2 regions of the Vibrio sp. NH-UV-68 genome follow, and region 1 is predicted to be linked to the other one. Evidence: predicted binding sites of a transcription regulator. Region 1 holds the regulator's gene; the other holds the start of a gene.
The links. The regulator PurR, encoded in region 1, represses purine synthesis genes. The targets are predictions, from matches to a motif close to TNANGNAAACGTTTNCNTNA.

Region 1 (4,216 bases):
TAAAAAAGACCGTGGCATGCCACGGTCTTTTTTATCGGTCATTTTAATCAGTGATAGCCACCTAATCACCCGCGAACATATACCCTTCACCGTGAACCGTAACAAAGATTTGTGGATTCTTAGGATCAAACTCCATCTTGGCACGCATACGACGTATCAAGACATCAATGGTACGATCATTCGGCGCATCAACTCGATGGCTTATCATATTCAGAATACGTTCACGACTGAGTACCTGATTCGAGTAGCTCGACAATGCCACCAGCAATTCATACTCAGCTTTAGTCAGTTTAACTGGCTCACCATTGCGACTTAGAGCGCGGCGTTGAATATCAAACGTCCAATCACCGAAGCAAACTATATTATCATTACCTGCTGATGATTTACTTTTATCGCTTGAGTCTCGCGCCGAGGCAATACGCCACAATAAATTTTTCACTCGTACTAAGAGTTCACGTAGTTCAAAAGGCTTAGTCACGTAGTCATCTGCCCCCATCTCTAAGCCAACAATTTTATCGATGCTATCCGTGCGTCCTGTGACCAGGATAATTCCAATGTTAGATTGACTGCGAAGCTCACGTGTTAGCATCAACCCATCTTCACCGGGAAGATTGATATCTAGCATCACGAGATCAATCGCGTTATTACTGAGTGCTTCACGCATTTGTTGGCCACTTTCGGCCTCACTCACTTGGTAACCTTCATGTTGAAAGTATCCAACTAGCTTATTGCGCGTCACTGCGTCATCTTCTACAACGAGGACATGATAGCTCATCTACACCACTTTATTTGCATTGGTCATGGGTCTACCAATTATTCTATTCATAAATAGTCACATTTCTAGTAAACATGAGAGTAAAACCAAGAAAGATGATTTTTTCTTGATTCAAGACAAACCCACTCCTTTATTCATAATCTTTCATATCTACTCTTATGCTGACATATGAGCCATTATCGCTATTCATTTTTATTGGTTACACTAATAGGTAATTATTTTAGGAGTAGCCCCTAGTGCAAGAAACTAAAGCATTTAATGAAAAACGCGCCGAAATCTATTGGTGGTTGTCGAGCCTGTTCGCAAAAGAACTGACCGAGGAGAACTTACAGCAATATCATTCTGCTCAAATTCGCTCTTTTCTTTCAGGGTTAGGAGAAAATGCCGAGCTGAAGCCCGCCGTTGAGCGTGTGGTTGATGCACTCAATCGCCTGATCGACAGGGAAGATTCTCAATTGGAATTAGCAGCCGACTTTTGCGACCTGTTCTTAAAGTCTGACCGAGACTCTGCGCTGCCTTACGCCTCTATGTATATTGGCAAAAATGGCTTGCTTAATGACACCCCCGCCAAAGAGTTAGAAGCGTTAATGAACGAGCATGGCGTCTCAGTTGAACACGGACTCAATGAGCCTGTCGACCATATCGCTATCGTACTCGATTTCTTAGGTCATTTAATTATCCGCTCCAATGAGCTTGAGCAACAACGTCACCTTGAAGACGCGTTAATCCAACAAGCGCAATTTATTCAGGCCCATTTGTTGAGTTGGGTGCCACAGTTCGTTGCGAAGTGTCAAAAACTGGACCAATTTGGTTTCTATGCTGCGATTGCGAGTTTGACCGAAGCGTTCCTTAAACTCGATAGCCACTACTTAATTGGTGATGAATAAAAAACGTTGTGAACTCAGGCATGCCCTTTGCGCGTTTTTTGTTTGCCCTAATGACGTTTGCGGTCTAAAATTGTGACCGAAAACGATAAAAAATTAACGACTAAAATACAAACCGCTAGTTAAGAGCGGTTTTTGTGTTTCTGGTACTTCTGCCTCGATATTCTAAATTAGGATATAACCTTGTGGCAGTCATCGACAGGACAAAACCTATGGCCACTATTAAAGATGTTGCTCGCCTCGCTGGTGTATCAACGACCACCGTCTCTCACGTAATCAATAAAACGCGATTTGTAGCTGAAACGACTCAAGAAAAAGTAATGGAAGCGGTTACTGAGCTAAATTACGCCCCGAGTGCCGTTGCTCGTAGTTTAAAATGCAACACAACTCGAACCATCGGCATGCTCGTCACTCAATCAACCAACCTTTTCTTCTCTGAAGTTATCGATGGTGTCGAGAGTTACTGTTATCGTCAAGGTTATACACTGATCTTGTGTAACACGGGTGGTATTTACGAAAAGCAACGTGACTACATTCGCATGCTCGCAGAAAAGCGCGTCGATGGCATTTTGGTGATGTGTTCCGACTTGACCGAAGAGTTGAGTGAAATGCTTGATCGCCACAAAGACATTCCGAAAGTGGTAATGGATTGGGGCCCTGAAAGCTCACAAGCAGATAAAATCATTGATAATTCCGAAGAAGGTGGCTATCTAGCGACCAAATACCTGATTGACCACGGTCATAAAGAGATCGCTTGCCTAAGTGGACATTTCGAGAAGGCCGCCTGTCAAGAGCGCATCCGTGGCTTTAAGCGGGCCATGACTGAAGCCAATCTAAGCGTAAATGAAAATTGGATCCTAGAAGGCAACTTTGAATGTGATACCGCTGTTCTTGCCGCGGATCAAATCGTTGCAATGGATAAGAAACCAAGCGCTGTTTTCTGTTTCAATGACACCATGGCACTCGGTCTGATGAGTCGCTTGCAGCAGAAAGGTATTCGTATCCCTGAAGACATCTCTGTGATTGGCTACGACAATATCGAACTGGCAGAATATTTCTCTCCACCACTCACAACGGTTCACCAACCAAAACGTCGTGTGGGTAAGAACGCATTTGAGATCTTGCTTGAGCGCATTAAAGATAAAGAGCACGAAAAACGCATCTTTGAAATGCACCCTGAGATTGTTCAACGAAGCACCGTTCGTAACCTCAATAAATAGCCTCTGATTTCACTCAACTGAGTTGTTTAACCTTAGTTGAGTGAACCAATAACAAACATTTATGAGACATGTATCACATATACTTCACATTAATGTGATGCTCTACGCATATTTATTTATCCTTTCAGAGTTCGCAACAAGCCACGAACAGGGCAAACCACTTCGAAAGGGTGGGACGCAAAGCCTCCGGCCTTAAACATTTTATGTCAGGTAGCGGGGTTGCCGATGGCAAATATGCATACCGTCTTAAGACATACCTACAAAGGTATAACATCATATTGACACAGTAACTGCATTTTTTTGCTATTCTCTCGGACCTGAATTGGTGGCGTATATTTATACACCGAGATAAAGACAGCATGGATAAACCTATTTTAAAAGACTCAATGCGATTCTTTGAGCAGCTTGGAAGCATCAAGTCTCGCTCAATGTTTGGTGGTTTTGGAATTTTTGCCGATGACACCATGTTTGCACTGATCGTTAACAACAAACTGCATGTTCGTGCCGATACAGCACTAACGAAACAATTCAAATCTCAAGGTCTTGAACCCTACGTTTACAAAAAACGGGGTTTCCCAGTTGTGACCAAATATTTTGCTCTAGATGACGGCTTAATCGCTGACACAAGCAAAACCTTAGAGATAGCGCGGCATGCACTCAGTGCAGCCAACAAAGAGAAGCAGACTCAGTCGCAAGCAAAACCAAACCGGCTCAAAGATTTGCCTAACTTACGCCTAGCAACGGAGCGTATGTTAAAAAAGGCCGGAATTGACACGGTGGAGAATCTTGAAAAGACGGGGTCGGTTAACGCATTCAAAGCGATACAGTCTACCCACTCTACCGATGTTAACATCGAACTCCTCTGGGCTTTGGAAGGCGCGATAAAAGGCACACATTGGTCTGTCATTCCTCAAAACAGACGCCAAGAGTTACTCAATCAGCTCAGCCACTAAGTTAAATATGATAAAAAAGTCAGCCATTGGGCTGACTTTTTTTGTTTTCAGTGAAATATAAATCTTGCTTTCTCTGTCTTGTCTATTAACACTTGAAACGCATCTGCTTTAAATCAGGACGGAACGTCACAATGAATAAGAAAGTCATCTTTGGTGCCATTTTTTTGGCCTTAATTGTCATCTTGGGGGTCAACTTTGGCCAGTATTTGACCTTGGAAAATGCCAAAGCACAACAAGCAGAACTCGCGGTCTTTATTCACGATAATTTTGCCCTCTCCGCTGCCATTTATTTTTTCGCTTATGTCGCCGCAACCGCTTTCTCGATTCCCGGAGCTGCGGTAGTGACCTTACTCGGCGCGGCACTGTTTGGCTTTTGGACAAGCT
Region 2 (4,216 bases), 1.2 Mb from region 1:
ATGTTTTTTAATCAATGACTTAAGAAGGTGGTGTTTTTTTGCTCGGCATAAAATACATCCATTTAACAACTGTGATTTGCATCTCATTTTTAAATCAATAGACTCCGACGCCACTCTTGTTCCCCTTTTTGTCGGATTCATTTTATGAACTCAATACTTGGTATCGTCGCCATACTATTCACCGCTTGGCTACTGTCTACAAATAGAAAGCAAATCAACTTTAAAACAGTGTCACTGGCTTTTGTGCTGCAAATTACCTTTGCCTTGTTGGTACTTTATGTTCCGGCGGGCAAAGAGGCGTTAAGTAGCGTTACGGGGGCTGTGTCCAACCTGATTAATTATGGACAAGAAGGTATTACTTTCTTATTTGGTGGTTTAGCTACGGGTGGTTTTACTTTTGCGATCAATGTGCTTGGTATCATCATTTTCTTCTCTGCTCTGATTTCAGGCCTTTATCATATTGGGTTGATGCCAAAAGTGATTAACTTCATTGGCGGTGGTTTGCAAAAACTACTTGGTATTGGCCGCGCCGAGTCGCTTTCGGCAACGGCGAACATTTTTGTTGGCATGATAGAAGCACCGTTAGTGGTAAAGCCCTACCTTAAACAAATGACAAATTCACAATTTTTCGCAGTGATGACTGGTGGACTGGCGTCTGTAGCTGGTGGCACTTTGGTCGGTTACGCGTCGTTGGGAGTGGATCTCAACTACCTGATTGCGGCAGCGTTTATGTCAGCGCCAGCAGGTTTGCTAATGGCCAAAATCTTAGTGCCAGAGACCGAAACGATCGATAGTGCCACTGAGCTTGATAACGCAGAAATGCCCAAAGCGACCAATGTCGTTGAAGCCATGGCAGATGGCGCGATGTCGGGTTTACGAATTGCGGTTGCAGTTGGTGCAACGTTGCTGGCATTTATCAGTGTGATTGCCATGCTTAACGGTATGCTTGGCTGGGTTGGGGATTTCATTGGGGTTTCGCTGAGCTTTGAACTTATCCTTGGCTACCTGTTTGCGCCAGTGGCGTGGTTAGTGGGTATTCCTTGGCATGAAGCGGTCACCGCAGGATCTTTGATTGGCAATAAAATTGTGGTTAATGAGTTTGTCGCCTTCATTCAATTGATGGAAGTGCAGAGTCAATTGAGTGAACACTCGCAAGCGATTGTTACCTTTGCATTATGTGGTTTTGCTAATATTTCAACCATGGCGATGTTGATTGGTGGGCTAGGTAGCCTAGTGCCTGAGAAACGCCCGTTTATTTCTAAATATGGGTTCCGCGCCATTGCAGCGGGCGTGATGGCCAATTTAATGAGTGCCTCTATTGCAGGTGTTATTCTCAGTTTGTAACAAGGCGCATAGGGCATATGCGGTTAGGCTTGTGCTTTTTGAGTTGAATCTAAATAAAACGGGCAGCCCAATGGGCTGCCCGTTGTTTTATCTCGATCTTGTTTGAGATTATTTTTTGGTGTGGAACTGCTCACAGGCGAGCATGGTGTTTTCAATCAAGCTAGCGACCGTCATTGGGCCAACACCACCAGGGACTGGCGTGATGAAACTTGCGTGCTCTTTTGCATTTGCGTAGTCAATATCCCCGACAAGCTTGCCAGACTCTAAACGGTTAATACCAACATCCACCACGACTGCACCATCTTTAATCCAGTTACCTGGGATGAAGTTCGGCTTACCTACCGCAACTACCACGACATCTGCTTGACGAACATGGCCTTCTAAATCTTTGGTAAAACGGTGACATGTGGTTGTCGTACAACCCGCAAGCAATAGCTCTAAGGTCATCGGGCGGCCGACGATGTTGGAAGCACCAACAACAACCGCATGTTTACCACGTAGATCGATGTTATAACGGTCAAGTAGGGTAATAATGCCTTTTGGCGTACATGATCGAAGCTTAGGAATGCGTTGTGCTAGGCGCCCGACATTATATGGGTGAAAGCCGTCGACATCTTTTTCAGGGTGGATGCGTTCGAGAACGTGAGTGGTATCGATGCCCGCTGGTAGCGGAAGTTGAACTAAGATACCGTCGATCTCAGCGTCGTTGTTTAGCTCATCAATTAATGCGAGAAGGTCTTGTTCACTTGTGCTGGCGGGTAAATCAAATGACTTGGATACAAATCCTACTTCTTCACACGCGCGGCGCTTGCTGCCTACATACACTTGTGATGCGGCGTCTTCGCCAACTAGCACTACTGCAAGTCCTGGGGCACGTAACCCCGCTTCTTTACGAGCCTTTACTCGTGCCGCAACTTCAGAGCGCACTGTTTGAGAAATAAGAGTTCCATCGATATTTTGAGCTGTCATGACTTTCCTTAAGAAATGAATGGCGACTTATTTGCCGCGCATTGTCGCAAATTATTTAATGAACATCTATAAGCAAACGTTTGCTTCGTGGTAAATTTAAGCAATTAATGCTGCGGTGACTTTTTTTTGTTCATTCAGGATAGATTGTTAACAAAAGCTCTTGTGTTAACAGTTTGAACTCGTATAATTCTGTCCCTGTAGCGCGCCCTTAGCTCAGCTGGATAGAGCACGTCCCTTCTAAGGATGTGGTCGTAGGTTCGAATCCTACAGGGCGTGCCATATATTTTGGGGGTTAGCAGGTTAGTACTTGCTAACCCCCTTTTCATTTCTGGAATTTCTAGTCAAGTTACTAGTCAAGTAAGCGTGTAGCTAAACGAAATCGGATGTAATCTTTTTTGAGATACTGTCACTTAACTTACTGTAGTTTCTAGTGCTTGTGTTTAGCCAAAACCCGATTACGGACTGATGTTAACGAGCGTAATTAAGAGTGGTTATGCGGGCAGTGAGTTTGATGGAGCGTTTGAGAGAGACGGGGTGGTTGGTTGCCTAGTTCATACAGGAACGTTTCACTAGGCTTGGCAGAGAATGTTGTGCAAGTGGCATTAATGCTACATAACTTTGTTTATTTATTGCATGTTGGAGGCTGTCCATGGATATGCCTTATAGGCGAATTGACTTGTTCGCCCCTTCCCACAGCTCTTCATGTTTGTACGTAAAGTCTGTGTTTTTATAGATCTCGGATTTAAGTGTTAGTACGGCATTGCGCCCGCACTTTCTTCTATCCAAGCTTCGATTGTTTCTCTCTTCCAACCTACGATTTTTGGGCTTATCGCGGTTGGTTTCGGTAGTTGCCCAGATTTTCTCCAGCGCCAGATTGTCACTTTGCTGATACCAAGGTAGTCAGCTAGATCATTGATTCGAATAAATTCTTTGTTTTTCATTTAGTCTCTCGTCGTTTAGTTATTGTCGTTATGGAGAGTCAGATATAGATGACTCCTTTTCGGCGGTTAGCCGAAGTTTTCTTAAGAATTCAAATGAGATTTTGAACCCCTTACTAGTGTTGTAATGATCCGTTATTTCAATCAGTTACTCAATTCACTACTACTTATATTTGGTCAAATTTTAGCCGTTTGATGTTATTTTTTTAACTTAGTTGAATCATTTCTTTGCAAGCTAGAGCCCTCGCGTCCAATGAAAGTTTCACTTTTTTAGGCTCGCTTTGATAGCCCCCTTTAGGCCAGATATACCCTAATGAGGTCATCAATGCCTTGAAGAGTTTGGTTGCAGCAGTCTGGGTACAATCTTCTTTGCGTTCATTATCTGGTAGCAAGTGTTTAAATGTCTCCCAATTGCCGAAAATTTCTGTGGCGATGCCATGAACTTGGGGGCGAGAAAGTACCAGCGTATCATTTTCACCTTGGTAGTCTGGATTTTGTAAAATCCGTGACTTAATGAATTTCGCGGGCTCAACAAGGTACTTGTTTTGGGCAGTCCCATTGGGTCTCCAAATTTCTTTATATAGTGGTTTGTTCCGAAATTCTTCATCGAAAAGAATGTCTTGCTCAGTGATCTCCTCTAGTTGATAGTCGCGCATGATCTCGTATTTCTTGAGCATTGCCAGCTCTTCAAACCCGACTTGATTGCTCATTAGTAGCTTTTCTGCTTCGGCTTGTGTAATCAGGCTTGCCGCTAAAATAGCCTTGATTCGCGCTTCGAGATCTTTAGCCTTTAGCAGGTTGAATCGAAAAACACCTTCTTCAAGCTGCTCTTTGCTTGATTGCTGTACTTGGACATTGAAACCAAGCCGCTTCAGGTTCCACATCATGCTAAGAGGTTGATTCGCGTTGAATAGTTGTTTCTTGTCTTCAAACTCATTACGAAGGATGTCGCGGTCAGATTCAGT

Region 2: folD (bifunctional methylenetetrahydrofolate dehydrogenase/methenyltetrahydrofolate cyclohydrolase FolD) is a predicted target of PurR. The motif match lies at 2,382-2,401, and genes of this name have one in related genera.

The regions. Positions count from the first base shown of each region.
Region 1 is NZ_CP134975.1:1,020,044-1,024,259, reverse strand. It holds gene torR (two-component system response regulator TorR) at 62-775, opposite strand; gene torD (molecular chaperone TorD) at 1,012-1,662, shown strand; gene purR (HTH-type transcriptional repressor PurR) at 1,872-2,879, shown strand; cyclic di-GMP riboswitch class I at 3,021-3,106, shown strand; gene ViNHUV68_RS04780 (TfoX/Sxy family DNA transformation protein) at 3,239-3,832, shown strand; gene ViNHUV68_RS04775 (TVP38/TMEM64 family protein) at 3,964-4,216, shown strand, end outside.
Region 2 is NZ_CP134975.1:2,203,190-2,207,405, reverse strand. It holds gene ViNHUV68_RS09935 (NupC/NupG family nucleoside CNT transporter) at 145-1,344, shown strand; gene folD (bifunctional methylenetetrahydrofolate dehydrogenase/methenyltetrahydrofolate cyclohydrolase FolD) at 1,453-2,313, opposite strand; tRNA gene ViNHUV68_RS09925 (tRNA-Arg) at 2,516-2,592, shown strand; gene ViNHUV68_RS09920 (AlpA family transcriptional regulator) at 3,063-3,254, opposite strand; gene ViNHUV68_RS09915 (DEAD/DEAH box helicase) at 3,458-4,216, opposite strand, start outside.